Regions from separate parts of the Mesobacillus subterraneus genome, predicted to be linked through region 3. Evidence: riboswitches for the same ligand, from Rfam matches in the RefSeq annotation. Region 3 holds a riboswitch; each other region holds the start of a gene.
What was found. A riboswitch is a leader RNA that binds a small molecule or an ion and turns the genes downstream of it on or off. The one in region 3 is predicted to bind S-adenosylmethionine.

Region 1: it holds a riboswitch for S-adenosylmethionine, as region 3 does, so the genes downstream of both, LC048_RS02145 (methionine ABC transporter ATP-binding protein) here and LC048_RS10015 (methionine biosynthesis PLP-dependent protein) in region 3, are expected to answer to the same signal.
Region 2: it holds a riboswitch for S-adenosylmethionine, as region 3 does, so the genes downstream of both, LC048_RS17005 (sugar ABC transporter substrate-binding protein) here and LC048_RS10015 (methionine biosynthesis PLP-dependent protein) in region 3, are expected to answer to the same signal.

The regions. Positions count from the first base shown of each region.
Region 1 is NZ_CP129019.1:435,458-440,781, reverse strand. It holds gene LC048_RS02160 (DUF445 domain-containing protein) at 1-643, opposite strand, end outside; gene LC048_RS02155 (MetQ/NlpA family ABC transporter substrate-binding protein) at 994-1,809, opposite strand; gene LC048_RS02150 (methionine ABC transporter permease) at 1,831-2,496, opposite strand; gene LC048_RS02145 (methionine ABC transporter ATP-binding protein) at 2,486-3,499, opposite strand; SAM riboswitch class I at 3,758-3,863, opposite strand; gene LC048_RS02140 (chromate transporter) at 4,006-4,536, opposite strand; gene LC048_RS02135 (chromate transporter) at 4,533-5,108, opposite strand.
Region 2 is NZ_CP129019.1:3,273,534-3,278,857, forward strand. It holds gene LC048_RS16995 (formate/nitrite transporter family protein) at 1-86, shown strand, start outside; gene LC048_RS17000 (hypothetical protein) at 94-414, opposite strand; gene LC048_RS17005 (sugar ABC transporter substrate-binding protein) at 975-2,072, opposite strand; SAM riboswitch class I at 2,176-2,283, opposite strand; gene LC048_RS17010 (dynamin family protein) at 2,433-5,177, opposite strand.
Region 3 is NZ_CP129019.1:1,953,290-1,958,613, reverse strand. It holds gene metC (cystathionine beta-lyase) at 1-1,046, opposite strand, end outside; gene LC048_RS10015 (methionine biosynthesis PLP-dependent protein) at 1,043-2,158, opposite strand; SAM riboswitch class I at 2,337-2,449, opposite strand; gene LC048_RS10010 (M4 family metallopeptidase) at 2,820-4,445, opposite strand; gene LC048_RS10005 (carbon starvation CstA family protein) at 4,695-5,324, shown strand, end outside.

The sequences.
Region 1 (5,324 bases), 1.5 Mb from region 3:
CCGTAGTATCAATTGCTTGTTTTCCAAGTTTGCCAAGAACTATTTTTGCTTCATCCTGCGACGCCCACTTCTCCGTCTCCTTCAGTACATAATTAAATGCTGCCGCATCATATTCTTTCGCCAATACGTGGCTGGAGGCTTTCTGCAAGAGCTCAGAGGAATCTGCTGATAGAAGGAAGCCTTTGATTTCCTGTTCAATATTTGGCGCAAATCTTTCTACATCTATTTTTTTCACGACATCCAGGCTGAATGACTGGATGCTCTGCTTAACAGACTCAGAATGCAGTTCCTTCTCAACCGTTTCAAAAATTTTATCCAGAATATGAATCTGCTTGAACTTATCCATGATGCTCTCTTTCGTGAGCCAGTCATTTTCAAGCATATTAATTAACGCGCGCGTTACTTTATCACGATTTTTCGGCAGAAGCGCGGTGTGAGGAATTGGGATGCCCATCGGATGCCTGAATAGTGCTGTTACAGCAAACCAGTCCGCAAGTCCCCCGACAAGCCCGGCTTCAAAGCCTCCCATAAGCAGTTTGCCAATCAATGACTCCTGAAACGGCATCGTCGCGAGGAACCCCGCCCCCATAATCGCCAGCGAAATAGCCGCCAAATGTCTAGATCTCTTATCTCGATTTTCCATAAATCTCCCTCTGTTACTGTTAGATTGATTTCAAATGACATTCCATTACCTGTGAAAGGCTCGCAATGTCCTTTCAACTGCTCGTCCCGCTTGTATAGAGTTTACCTATGTGACCGTTGTTGTTTCGCAGCCTCATTTTGGCTTCTCATTTTGGCTAATAGATTTATTCTGTCGGACCTTTTTTGCTCTGCAGCATCATTTGACTAGTTAGTGCAGATTCTACTATAAAAGAACTATAGAGCCTACCAAAAAGAGTCTCTTCAATATTTTACCCAATATATAGGTGAGAAAGCTATAAAAAAGGAAAAGTCCCGGGAGCTTGGCGCCGGGACTTCATTATTATGGGTCTTTTACTTCATCCATTCTGGCTTTCCGAAGCCTTTGAATTCTTCATCGATGATTTCTTCAAATTCTGCAGATTCTACGACTTCTTTGATGTCCTTTGCAAATAGGGCATCCTCGTCTTTTGTATTGATGACGACACGGTTGCGGTATTGGTCTGGCATATTTTCCAGCTGCAGTGCCTCAAGCAGGTCCATTTTTGCTGCAAGCGCAAAGTTGCCAGGTACAGCTGAAAGGTCGACGCTATCTACTGCTCTTGGAAGCTGTGCTGCTTCAATTGGCTTGAACTGCAGTTTCTTGACATTGTCTTTTACATCTTTTTCAGAAACGGTAAGTGGGTCAGCATTAGGGTCAAGCTTAATCAAGCCAGCGTCTTCAAGAATCAAGAAGGCGCGTGCTGCATTTGTCGGGTCATTTGGAATCGCGATGGCAGAACCCTCTGCAACTTCATCCAGTGAATTGAACTTCTTAGAGTAAATCCCCATTGGCGCTGTTGGCACGACGATGACTTCCGATAGTTCAAGCTTATGTTCTTTCGCGAAGTTTTCCATATAAACCTTGTGCTGGAACAGGTTAGCGTCAAGATCATCCTTTGACAATGCCAGGTTCGGCTGGATGTAATCGCTGAACTCGACTACTTTCACTTCATAGCCTTTTTTCTCAAGAAGTGGCTTGATGGCTTTTGAGACCATATCGCTGTATGGACCGGATGTCGCTCCGAATGTCACTTTTTTTGCATCTCCGCTGGATGATGAGTCGCTGCCGCATGCAGCGAGCAGTCCGATTGATAAAAATAACACTACTGAAAAGAATAATTTTCTCATTTTAAAAGAACCTCCTATTATTTACCTTTTGTCTACTACTCTTGCAATTCTGTCTCCGCCAAACTGGATCAGCTGGACGAGGCAAATCAGGATGATGACTGTCGTGATCATGATTGTATTGTCGTATCTGTAATAACCGAAGCGGATCGCGAGGTCACCGACTCCGCCACCGCCGACAATGCCGGCCATTGCCGAATAGGCAACAAGGCTGATGATCGTGATGGTCACACCCTGAACGATGCCAGGCTTAGCCTCTGGTATAAGGACATCTTTAATAATCATCCACGGCGTTGCGCCTGTCGCAACAGCAGCTTCGATGACACCCTTATCGATTTCCCGAAAGCTTTGTTCTACGATTCTCGCAAAGAACGGGATTGCCGCGACCGATAAAGATACAGATGCGGCTGTCGGCCCGATTGTCGAACCCGCAATCAAATTCGCGAGTGGCAAGAGAGCGATCAACAAGATGATGAATGGAACCGAGCGAATCATATTGACGATGAAGCTGGCAATATTTTTAAAAACTTGATTTTCCAGAAAAAGTCCTTTATCAGTGACAAAAAGCAGAACCCCAGTAGGCAAGCCGACAATTATTGCGACAAGGATGGAGATGCCAACCATATAGATTGTTTCAAAAAATGCTTTGTTCAATTCAGGCAATAGTTCAATAAGGTTATCAAGCAGCATCACCAATCACCTCCAGATTTGTCGTCCTTGCCGCTATGTAGGCAATCGCCCGCTCAATCTCCATTTGTTCTCCCGTGACCTCCATGATGAAAATCCCCAGTGGAATGTCCTGAATATATTCGATTTTCCCATGGAGGATATTGCCGCGCACCTTAAAGGTTTGGAAAACATCTGAAATGACACCCTCTTCAGCAATCTCACCCTGGAAATAAATCTTGATCAGCTTTCCTTGACGCTCCTCCAGCAACCTTTCCGGCAATTCGAATTGAAGGATGGAGTTGACGAAGTCCTTTGTGAGCGTCTGCTGGGGATTCGCGAAAACATCATAAACATTGCCTTCTTCAATGATTTTCCCATCCTGCATGACCGCCATCCTGTCACAGATCGTCTTGACGACTTCCATCTCATGGGTGATGAGGACAATGGTGATCCCCAATTCACTATTAATCTTTTTAAGTAGAGATAGAATCGATTTCGTCGTGCTCGGATCAAGAGCGGAAGTAGCTTCATCACACAAAAGCACTGATGGATTGTTCGCCAGCGCCCTGGCGATGCCGACACGCTGTTTCTGTCCGCCTGACAATTGTGCCGGATAGACATCCTTTTTATCCGAAAGACCAACCATATCAAGGAGCTCTGTCACTCTATCCTGTATTTTTGCTTTCGGAAGGCCGGCTGCTTTCAACGCAAATGCAATATTTTCACTAACTGTCTTTGCGCTGACAAGATGGAAATGCTGAAAGATCATCCCAATTTTCAAGCGCGCCTTTCTAAGGTCATTTTTATTCAAAGAAGTAAGCTCTACTCCGTCAATATGTATCTCTCCTGATGTCGGCTTTTCAAGGAGGTTCAGGCATCGTATCAAAGAACTTTTCCCGGCACCGCTATAACCGACAATTCCATATATCTCGCCCTTTGCTACTTTTAATGAAACATGGTCAACACCTGTAACTGACCCTTTTTTCGTTTCGTATATCTTGACCAGGCTTTTCACTTCAATCATGTTTGCACCCCCGTTTTTTAAAAATAAGGCTCTGTTAAAGCCCAATCTTGTTATTACACCGTGTTGATTGTAGTGGAAGGCGCATAGACTCCTGCGGCATGAGCAAGTCATAGGGAGACCCCGCAGACGCATATAGCGCCGAGGAGGCTCCCCCACTGCCCTCGGGAAGCGAAGCGCCTGGAACGGAAATCAACAAACAGAGCTAAAAATAAAAATGCCTCTTTCATTCAAAGAAAGAGGCATCGTAAACATCTATACGACTTATCTTTCAGAATGAACTCATTCTGCAGGAAGTGGCACCTTTCCTAAAAAGGAGGTTGCCGGACGTCACAGGGCCTAATCCCTCAGTCTCTCTTGATAAGTAACTTATTCAATTAATTTCGATAATTGAAATATTAAAACTATCTGATATATTTGTCAATATAGTTTTTTCAGCGTTTTTTAATGACACCGCTTACATGATTGTCGGAGTAAGGAAATGTTTTTAAAAAAAGAAAAACCCTTGTTCACGATAAAACAAGGGCGCCGTAAACAAGGGAACCTGCGATGACATATGCAGGGTGGACTTTCAATTTTTCCATCAGGATGAAGCTGATTCCGCCAATCAGAATGGTCTGCATTAGACCGACCCCCTCATAGGAAGAGAAAAAGAAATCATAGGTCATGACTCCTAAAAGGACGGCAATGACAGGGCGGACGACGATTGTCAGCCTTTTGACACGCGGGGAATCTTTGAACTTCATTAAAAGTCCGAGCAGGCTGATCATTAGGATTAAGGATGGTGCGACCGTGGCAAATACCCCAACGATAGCACCGAGGATTCCGCCTTCTGCATATCCAATATACCCAGCCATCTTAGTTGCAATCGGGCCTGGCAGGGCGTTGCCCATTGCCAGCACTTCACTGAATTCGTTGACAGACATCCATTCATAGCGGTCAACAACTTCATTTTCAATTAACGGTATGGAGGCAGGTCCACCTCCATATCCTAAAATCCCGGGAATGAAAAAGTCCAAAAATATATGAAAGTAAATCATTGCTGCTCCCCTCCTGTTTGTTTGTTTTCAACTGGAGCAGGGTCTTTTTTCAGCAAGGCACCGAGCAGCAAGACAAAAATCAAAATAGCGGGATGCAGATTGAAGAATTGAAGAAGAACCAGACTGCCTATTAGCGCCACAGCTGTCCAGACCCATCCAAGCTTTGATTTACCTGACTTCTTGATAAAATCCCATGTAAGGACAGCAAGCATGACTGCAACAACTGGAACAACAGCCTCCGCCATACCTTTCACCCATGGCTCATCTTTGTATGAGTTCAGGCCGGTCAAGAGGAGGATCATCAGGATAATCGCCGGGATCATCGTTGCTGCCAGAGCATTGATCATGCCAAGATATCCCCCTACTCGATAGCCTATATAGCCAGCCATTTTCGTAGCAATCGGGCCTGGCAGTGCATTTCCCAAAGCAAGGACATCACCGAACTCATCAGAGTCCATCCATTTATATTTTTCTACCACTTCCTTATGTACAAGCGGAATCGAAGACGGGCCGCCTCCATAGCCAAGGATTCCCACGCGAAAAAACGCTAAGAATAAATCTCGTTGTTTCAAAACTTCACCTTCTCTTTGGTTATTGGTGCCTAAAGCGGTCTCTTTCTATAAATCTTATTGCTTTAATTTTATTATAGACTCCTATATTCGATACTGCATGTCAAATTCATATTAATTTGCAGGTCGATTGCCACACTAATTTACATCTTCCCCTTTAAAAGGTTCAGATCAGTGAAAATTCTCCTCGTCCCTTGACTTATTGGCGAATTTTTAATT
Region 2 (5,324 bases), 1.3 Mb from region 3:
CCGTGACGATCGGCAACCTGATTGGCGGCGGAATCATGATGGGCTGGATGTATTACTATGCGAACAAACCATTTTTTGAGGATTGAAAAAGGCTCAGCTTTTACCTGAGCCTTCCCTTTTAAATTTAATTGCTATTTGAGCTGCCAACGTGGCAGACACTGCAAATATGAGGGTAAGCAGTACTTGGTTACTCAGCAACTCTTGTGAATAAACCGCCGCATTCACTGAAAACCAAAACAGGCTGCTGACTGCAGTGGCTATGAAAAATAATCCCCATATGACTTCCTTGAATTTCCGATATCCACGGCTGCCTGGCAAATGCTTTATGTAAAAATAGAACAAAACCCCCAGCGCCACGACGATGAGTGAGTAACTAATCGGGAAAAAGACAACTTCATCATTATTATCAGCCAATGCGATATTCCCCAGAAACAGGAGTTGAAAGGTAAGAGCATAAATAAGGAAAGATAAAAACAAGATCCATTCTCCTACATAAATAAATGACTTAATGTAAATTTTTATTCCTCCTTCAAGAATGTTTATTTTTATACTTCTCTCCCTATGCTAATTCTCCTTTAAAAGAAAACAGGATATAGAAAATTCTATATCCTGGTGACCGCATTATTTCCGAACAAACATCGTGCCGTGACGACATTGTATGTAACTGCACTCTAATGTTTTTGCTTATAATAGGTGATGCCCAGGGCAAATGCAAGTACTGTTCCCAGTCAATACTGATGCTTTTCATTTGAAGTTTCATCCGGGTTCCTCCTATCAATCTGCAAAGCAGACACTCTCCAAGTTTGAGAGTGCCTGCTTCGAGTGACTGAACTGGTAAAAATCGAGTAAAATTTCCATTTCGCTATAAAAATATGATTTTCGCTATAAAATTTCGATTTTCGCTATAAAATCGAAAATATCGCTATAAAAAAGATTTTTCCGCTATAAAACTTGTCAGTCATCCATTTCAATGGTTATTTCTTATAGTGATCCTTCAATTTCTCCATCCAATCTTCTAAAAATGCGTCTGATTTGCCCCATCCTTCGATGATTTCAGTAAGATTCACCATGTTCACTGGATTTTCAGACTGCTGAAGCTGTTCCTGTGAAATCAGTGATGCTTCGAGATCGTAACTCGCAGGTGTTTCTTCGCCAGCCAGCTTTTTTGCAAGCAATCTCATATTTACTTCACCGATAAGTTTTGGATCCACAGCAGCGGTGTATTTCCATGGACTGTCTTCTCCCTGGATTTCCTGAAGGTCTGCATTGGATACATCGATTCCGTAAATCTTGATTTCATCTCGCCCAGCTTCCTTAATGGCACGAGCTGCTCCAATCGCAAAAGCATCCCATGTTGCAAAAATCGCGTCAATTTCTCCTTTTGGATGCTTGTTCAGCATAGCCGACACTGCGTTTTGTGTCTGGACGCTTGTATCTGCAGCAGCCACTCCGAATCTCTCAACCTCTTTGATTCCCGGATTCGCCTTCAGAGTTTCCTGGTAAACTTTATTTCTTCTCACCATTGGCGGGAAGCCATCTACCCAGAGGTAAACAATATTGGCTTCTCCATTTTGGTCCTTCACAAGCTGGTCCAGTGCCTGCGTTGCGAGAGCCTCGTCATCCTGGGATGTAAGTGTGACTCCTTCGACCTGAGCCAGTTCCGGATTTGAATCGAAAGTTACGACGCTCTTGCCTTTATCAACTAATTTCTTTACGTCATCTACCGTTGCCGCGTCATCTCCATGGGAAATGATGAATCCATCATAGTCCTGCTGGAGCCCCTGATTGATTGCATCATGAAATTTAGCTGTGTCCCCATTCGCCGTGAATACGTCTACCTTGAAGCCAAGAGCCTCCCCTTCTGCTTTCGCTCCGGCTAAAAATTGCGCCGTATGGTCATCTCCGCCAATTTTGCGGATGACTTTGATTTTGACTTCCTCGCCTTTAGCAAATCGTTCCGGAACTCCTTCAACTGGACCGCTGGCCGTTTTTGTCTCTCCGCCTCCGCAGCCAGTCAGCAGCAATGAAGAAGCAACTGCACCTAAAAATACTTTTTTCATTCCTTTTTTCATCTGAATTTCCCCCTTTGATTGATCTGCCTGACTAACACAAATAAAAAAACCTCTCCAGAAAAGAGAGGTTTCAAACGCAGTAGAATACAAAGGTCGGATTCCTCTCTTATCTTTCAAAACAAGTAATTGTTTTGCAGGATTTAGCACCAATTCCATTTGGAACGGTTGCTGGGCGTCATAGGGCCAGTCCCTCTGCCACTCTTGATAAGAGAATTTCTTTATTTAGTTAATGTTGCAAATTGATAAAGTTTACTTTAAACTCCTATACTTATATTGTCAATATTATTATGAAAATTTAGTTATATTCTTTTTTTCGTAGAAGAAAAAAGGAAGACCCCAAATCGGAATCTTCCTTTTTACTTAACCCCTGCCTGCTGCGGTCATCCACTCAAACTGGCGAAGTTTTACTTCATAAAGTGTTAATGGGTCACGGTACAGTTCAGGGTTAATTCTCATTTTTTCAAGTTCGTTCTTTCCAAACTCGATATCAGATTTTGCTTCTTCAACGGCTACTTCGAGTTCGTTGAACGGTTTTTTGAAGAATAGGTTCACGTCGCGTTCAATCGATTTTTCAAAAATCTCGAATTGCTGCAGAAATCTTTTTGCAGTGGTTACGCCGATTTCATAATAATCTTCAGTCTCGAGATAGGTTTTGTATCTGTTATAAAGCATCGCATTGTTTTGCGGAAGTACACCGAGCAGTTTTCCAGCGCTTTTCAAGAAGAACTGCTGAGGAGTCGAGCGGTTCATGATGTTGACCTTCTCATAATGGACACCGTTCGTCATCCGGTCGGCATCGCGGCGCCAATCATCTAGTACCCTGAAATCACAGTCGAGACAAATCCTTTCATCTCCATACATCGCGTTAAATCCCTCGGCCATTTCATTCAGATAGTTTTGGCTTTGGTCGAATTCGTCCTTCGAATGATGAATCCATCCTCGTAAATCTTCATGGAATTTCGGCAGCACGGTTCCATTGAGGTATTCCTGGATTCTCTTGTTCATTTCTTCGTCCATTTCGGCATGTATTTTTCCGAAATCGCTGTCCTCCTTCACCCATTCCGAACACCCACGCAATATATCAGGAATCTTCTCGATGATTTCCGCACGGGTTTCATCCTTGATTTTTCGGTATGACTTCTGGATGGAAAGTGACTTTTCTTCCTCAATATCTCCCAGCTGGTTGAGGGCTCCGTTAAGCTTGCTCACCATTTCTTCATTCCAGCTGATTGATTCTATATGATTATTCTCAATTTCGATTCGTTTATCAAGTAAGTACGTGATCGCCCTTCTGACGAAGAATTGCAGTTTGGCGGTCCGCTCTTGCTCGAAGTCGACTGTACTTCTGTTTGTTTGGATGAAATCAGAGAAATCCCTCAGTTGCTTGCCTGTATCATAGTTAGATGAGAAAGCAAACATTTTCGAATCAGGATAGTATTGGCTGATTTCAGCCCATGTCTGGTCAAAAACATCAATTACCTCCTGCTGACTGTATATCACATCTATTTTATTCAACAGGAAATGTATAGGGAGATCAGGGAAGTACTCTGAAATTTTCAAGAGGACTTCCCTTTCTTTTTCCGTAAAAGGATCATTTGCATTGAGCACAAAAAGCAGACTATCAGCAAATCTCAAGTAATTGTACAATGGATGCTTGTCATAGTTGTTACTGTTGATTCCAGGAGTATCAATCAGTGCTAATTCGTGATCCCGCAGGAATGGGAACTCTGCTTTGAAATCAATGATTGTTTCATTTTTATGGTTCTGACGGCGAACTCCTGCCGCTTTCTTGAAGTCCTCGATATCCGTTATTTGGCGGACGTCTGTATCCGTAATCTCCTGGATTTCCGGATTCTCCTCCTGCTTGAACCGGATGACAGCAGCAGTTGGTGCCGTTATCAGTTCTTCCCCAACAATGGTGTTGACGAAGGATGATTTCCCGTTGCCTGATATTCCGGTAACCAACAGATTATGAACATTGGATTCCTGCAGCTCCTGGACCATCCACTTAATCCGGTTGCCGACCTCTATCTCATGATTTTCAGCCCATTCAATGATCGTCTTGAATAGCTGCATGCTATCCTGATAACCATTATGATACTCGCGAGAATTCAGCACAAGATTTTCTGCATCGTGAATCGCGGACGAGGTGATGGCACCTGGAAATACCTCATTCCACGCAATAATAGACGATGCCGATACAAGACTGTTAACAGGACTTGTGATTTTCAGCCAATTGGTAAGCATTTCAGGGATCAACGGTGAAATTTCCTTGATTAATCGATCTCCATTAATCAGCTCAAAATATGTGTCCTGATAGACCGCTGACAGATGTGTCCATCCGTCTTTTCTCTTGCCGTCCATTCCGCTGAATAATTGGTTGAATTCCCTGAGCCAAGTCATATAAGAAGTTTGACCCTTATAGCTTTCCCACAGGGATACCGCCAGTTGTTCAAACCGGCTTCTGTCCACCTGGAAAAGAACAGATAATGCTTCATTAAAGTAATCCGGTGCGAACTGAGCGGTGTGTCCCTGTTCTACATATTGATTCAAAACATTGAACCACTTAGGCGAACCGGTTCGCACACCTTCATTGACTGCCAGCTCGACTGCATTATCCCAGTCATTATGCTCTTCAAAGAACGCACGGGCAATCTCCGTTACACCAGGATAATCTGGATCAAGTGACACTGATTTCTTGATGACAGCAACTGCTTTTTCAAGCTTTCCCTGCTCTATGTAGAGAGATAAAAGCTGAAGGCCGCTCTCTATTTTCAGCACATTGCTATCTGTTTCAATTGACAGGTACAGCTCCTCAGCGGAAGCAAGCAAACCAAGCTCGAGGAAGGCATCACCCATGTTCTTTTTCGCCCACGGCTCGAATTCATTCGTGATGTTCTCCCACTTAAAAATCGCTGCTTCAAAATCTTTATTGTGAAAATAAACCTCTCCCTGAGCAAAACGGATATATGCTAAATCCGGCATATCATTCTTCTGCTCTTCAAGGTATAGCTCACTGAGAACACGAACAGGATGTGACCTGTTTCCTGATTCCATATAAGTTTCAAAATAAGACTTTTTGATTAATTGCTCTTCAAATGTCATGACTTTCCTCCGACCTCTTCATAATATCAATCCAAAAAAAGAGCCTTCAGACTCCTTCAGGCATTAATAACACGCTCTTCTTAACATTTCCTTTTTCCCTTATCAAGCTTGCCTTAAAACCTTATCATTGTATTCTATCAAACTATT
Region 3 (5,324 bases):
TCTTCCGGTGGCATTGCTGCATGTGACATTTTTGCAGGGTAGGAAAGGATGGATTCTACCGCTCCGAGGCTGACTGCAAAAACAGGCAGTTTCACTTGTTCTATAAATCTGGATAAAACCTCAGCATTTTCAATTTCAAAGGAAAGAACCGCACCGGGCCCGTATGCCTGCTGTATCTGAAGCTCTGACTGCGGATGATCTGCAAGGTCAGGGTAAAAGACATTCTTGATTAAAGGCTGATCTTTTAAAAAGCTAGCAATTTTCTTTGCGCTTTCCTGAGATTGATTCATTCTGACTGACAGGGTTTTGATACCTCTCATAACAAGCCATGCATCCTGGACCCCGAGGACAGCCCCGAAAGAATTCTGCAGGGAATAAAGCCTGTTTGCCAGTTCTTCATCCTTAACTACTGCCAGACCTGCGACTGTATCACTGTGGCCGGACAGAAACTTTGTCGCGCTGTGAAGGACAATATCAGCTCCAAGTTCCAACGGTCGCTGCAAGTAGGGAGTCATGAAAGTATTGTCGACAAATGTATAGGCGCCGTTTTTCTTTGCAATATCGCTGATAGCCTGAATATCTGATACCTTTAGCAGCGGATTAGAAGGTGTTTCTGCATAAAGCAATGCTGTGTTTGGCCTCATCGCTTGTTCCACCGCGTCAAGATCAGTCATATCGACAAAAGTATGCTCAATTCCAAAACGGTTCAATACCTGTGTAACCATCCGATAAGTCCCGCCATAAACATCTTCGGTCACGATCACGTGATCTCCCTGCGAAAGAAGCAAAAAGGCAGTTGAGATGGCAGCCATCCCAGAAGAAAAGGCAAAGCCCCTTACACCGCCCTCGAGTTCGGAGATGATTTCCTCAAGCGCTTCTCTTGTCGGGTTAAGGCTGCGGCTGTAATCATATTTCCCGAACTGTTCTGCAGATTGCTGATGGAAGGTGGAGGCATGCTGGATCGGTACGCTGACTCCGCCAGTTGCTGGATCGACTTTATGCTTGTTATGGAGCAACTGGGTTTCGAATGTATATCGCTGAGTCATAGAACTTCTGCCTCCTGAAGCGCCTTTTTAAAAGCTTTTTCCAAATCCTCTATCAAATCTTCCATGTTCTCGATTCCAACCGAAAATCGGAGAAGTCGGTCACACACACCGGTTTTTTCACGTATTTCAGCCGGAATGTCGGCGTGAGTCTGGGTTGCAGGGTAGGTAATGAAACTTTCGACACCGCCGAGACTTTCAGCAAAAGTGATTGTGGAAAGACTTTTTAAAAATGGATTGACCATGGCAGAGGAGTGAACCCTGAAGGATATCATCCCGCCTCTTCCGGGATACAGGACATCTCTCACTGCATTGTGCCCCTGTAAATAATCCACAAGTTCCCTGGCATTTTGCTCGTGTCGTTCCATCCTTAATGCCAGAGTCTTCATCCCGCGGATAAGCAGCCAGGAATCGAATGGACTTAATACCGCACCGCCGCCATTTTGATGAAGGAAAAGAGAATCACATAACTGCTGTCCCCTGGCAACAATCAGACCAGCAAGGACATCATTATGCCCGCCAAGATATTTCGTGGCACTGTGGATGACGATATCCGCTCCAAGTGTGATTGGTTTTTGCAGCAGGGGAGTATAGAAGGTATTATCCACAATCAATAAAATACCGTGTTCTTTTGTTATTTTTGCTATTGCTTCAATATTAGCTTGTTCCATGAGCGGATTCGTCGGGGTTTCCACAAAAAGAGCCTTCGTACTATGATTGATCGCTGATTTGATTTCGTTTAAATTCGCCATGTCTGCATATGTACTATTTAATCCCCACTTTCTGAAGCCTTGTTCTAGGAGACGATAAGTGCCCCCGTATAAATCTTTTGAGACAATCCATTCATCCCCGTGCTCGAATAAGGAGAGAACTGTCCAAATTGCTGCCATTCCTGAGCTGCAGGCAAAGCCGCGGTCACCTTCCTCCAGGTCTGCAATCGCGTTCTCAAGAATTTCGCGAGTCGGGTTGCCGGTGCGCACATAATCATAACCGCTGGACTGTCCAATCTCTTCATGGCGGTAGGCGGTCGTTAAATAGATTGGTGGATTGACCGCTCCTGTAGATGTTTCACTTCTGTTACCAAGCTGGGCTAATTTCGTATCCATTTCTGCCAATTTGCTCACTCCTATTGGTTGTAGTCAGACGGCAGTTTTTGTTTTAGGGGAAAAGACGAGATTATCGACTTAAAAGGGGCTTAATCTACAATGATCCAAAAAGTCAGTGCAGTGTGAGGTCCCTAATAAAACAAAAAAAGCCTTCTTTAGAAGAAGACTTTACAGTTAATAGCCATTCTTCTTATCTGCCAAGTTTTAAAAACTTGCTGGAATTAGCACCTTTTCAACAAAAATGGTTGAAGGTTGCTGAAGCTTCACAGGTCCAGAACCCTCAGCTTCTCTGGATAAGATGTCATAATATTGAATTATTAAATTTCTCTAAATAGTACAGCTATTAATACGGAATGTCAATCATTAAATTAAAGCGGTGAAGTAAATAGGTGAAAAGTAACTATGGTGTAAAGTTTAGCCTGGCATAGGGATTCTATTTTGACAGCTTTTCTGGATATGTAGGTGAAGCAGTCAAGATTCTGTTGTTTTTATGACAGCTTTTCGTGGAACAGGGGCTTCATTCCCAGGACCGAAGCGTCTCGAGGGTCTGGGCGCTGGAGCTTGATTAAGAAAACTACCTGCAGTTAGCCACACTTAAAAAAGTGTACGCTTAACAAAAAAAAACTGGTCCACGTTTTTAAATGAGCCAGTCTCGCTAAATATAAAGCTATTAATTTATTCCTACTGCATCAAATGCTTTATTGACAGAGTTGACTTCTGCCGAAGTGGATCCATACAGGTCTTTAGCTGCTTGTACCAATCCTGCTCTTGCCTGACTAAAGTTTGTTGAAGAAGTAAAATAAACTGTGTTTGCACGGTAGAAAATCGCACCCATTTTACTCGTTCCTACGCCTGGGACCGATACTCCATAATGTGAACCGCCTTGGCTCAGAAGGTATGCAGCTTTATTGATGATGCCGCTGTTGATATGGACACCGCCATTATCGGAAGTGCCAGTATAACGTACAGAGTAGTGATCTGGGTCGCCGTATTTTGTTGGGTCGCTCATCGAACGAAGGGCGTCACCTGCTTTGTTTGGTGTGTAGATGTCTTCGCCGATTTCAAAGTCAGGGTTATTATTATCATGGAATTCAGCAAGCGTGCCGAAGATATCGGAAATCGCTTCGTTCAGAGCACCAGATTCGTACTGATAAACAAGGTCAGAGCTGAAATCCGTCACTGCGTGAGTCAGTTCATGCGCCACAACATCAAGCGCACCGGAAAGCGGGATGAAGGTCGTGCCATCTCCATCACCATACACCATTTGCTGGCCATTCCAGAACGCATTGTTATAGCTTCTGCCGTAATGCACAGTAGATTTCAACGCTGCGCCTTTGTTGTCATATGAATTGCGGCCAAAAGTATTCTTATAGTAATCATAAGTTAGGCCTGCATAGTGGGCATCTACAGCTGCACCGTCATAAGCTGCATTCAGGTTATTATCGGCGTCCAACCATAGGGAACCAGGGGTTCTCTGCCTATTTTTTGCATCATAAGTGAAGACACCATTTCCGCGAGTATTGTCCTGCAAATAATATGAACCATTGGAAAGGAGAGTGTTCAATGATTTCGTGTCACCCAGGACTCCGACACCAGAACCTACAGTGTTCGTTCCACTCACTGAAGGATTATTTTTACCGGCAGTGTGAAGAGCATTGTATTTATTGATGATTTCCCCAGTTGCAGCGTTGACAAAGTACTGGTAATTCCCAGGTTCAGGACTAAGGAAATTCAAAGTGACATGGTATGCGTACACTGCTTGGTCCTCACCAGGATAAACAACCAATTCAGCAGAAGGGGCTACTTCATAATCAGGTTTCAATCCTAAGTCCACTTCAGCAATTGAGATAGCGTCTCTTTGGGATTTTTTATTTGATGCCTTTAGGATTTTGTTATCGAGTCCTTTGCTGACTGTTCCGTTGAAGACTTTAAGAACTCCTGTTTCGTCCACTCTTGCAGCCTGTGTTGCTCCCCAGACAGGGACACCGTTATATACTTGTTGCAGTCGGACTACATCTCCACCAAGCTGATCTGCTTCCTGTGATTTAACGACGAAACTATCATTTGTTCCAAGGTTGTATTTACCCTTTGATGTTTTTAAGTATCCAAGAACAACTTCCTTTGCTGCTTTTTGAGATGGATTCGTCAGCTTCCCTGCAACAAATTCAGGAGCGCCATGGCTTTTAGTGAATTTTTTTGAAGATGAATCCATTGGAGCCGCAAAGCCTGTTGCCGCAACCAATCCACTTAATGCTAAACTTGCCGTTAGACTCAAGGAAACTACTTTCTTTTTCAAATAAACTCCTCCTAAAATCAAATTCTAGCTAATAATCATTAGTAGATTATCATATTTATACTCTAATAATCTGAACATTTCAACAACTAAGTCGCAAAATGTCGAATTTGTATGTTGGGAAAATTTTTTAGCTAAAGAAGGGCGCTATCATAAACTTCATTGTAATGTAGTCAGAATTTATTGACTAATTAAGTAACATCTTCTTATTATTAAGTTGTAGTACCAACTCATAAAAAAGGAGGTAAAAAAATGAACTCTTTATGGTTAGCCGTGATCGGAATGATCGTCTTTACAATCGGCTACCGCTTCTATTCAAAGTGGGTAGCTGAAAAGATTTACCGCCTCGATCCGAATTACGTGACACCGGCACACCAATATTCGGACGGGGTTGACTTTGTCCCAACAAAGAAGATGATCCTTTGGGGACACCACTTTACGTCTGTAGCCGGGGCAGCTCCAATTGTTGGGCCAGCGATTGCCGTGTATTGGGGATGGCTTCCTGCATTCCTATGGGTGACATTGGGTACAGTATTCGCAGCAGGTGTCCATGACTTCGGAACTCTAGTCCTTTCAGTCAGAAATAAAGGACAGTCAGTCGGTACAATCACAAACAAGCTGATTGGAAAACGTGCAAAAATCATGTTCTTATTCATTATTTTAATCCTTGTGTTGATGGTTAACGCCGTTTTTGCATGGGTCATTGCCAACTTGTTTGTAAAATTCCCCGCGAGTGTTCTATCCGTATTCCTACAGATACCACTTGCAATTTGGATTGGTTATGCTGTTTATAAAAAGAAGAAGGGAATGCTCCTGCCTTCCTTGATCGCACTGGCCGTCATGTATGGGGCAGCCATTCTTGCCAGCCGTGTTCCGGCATTG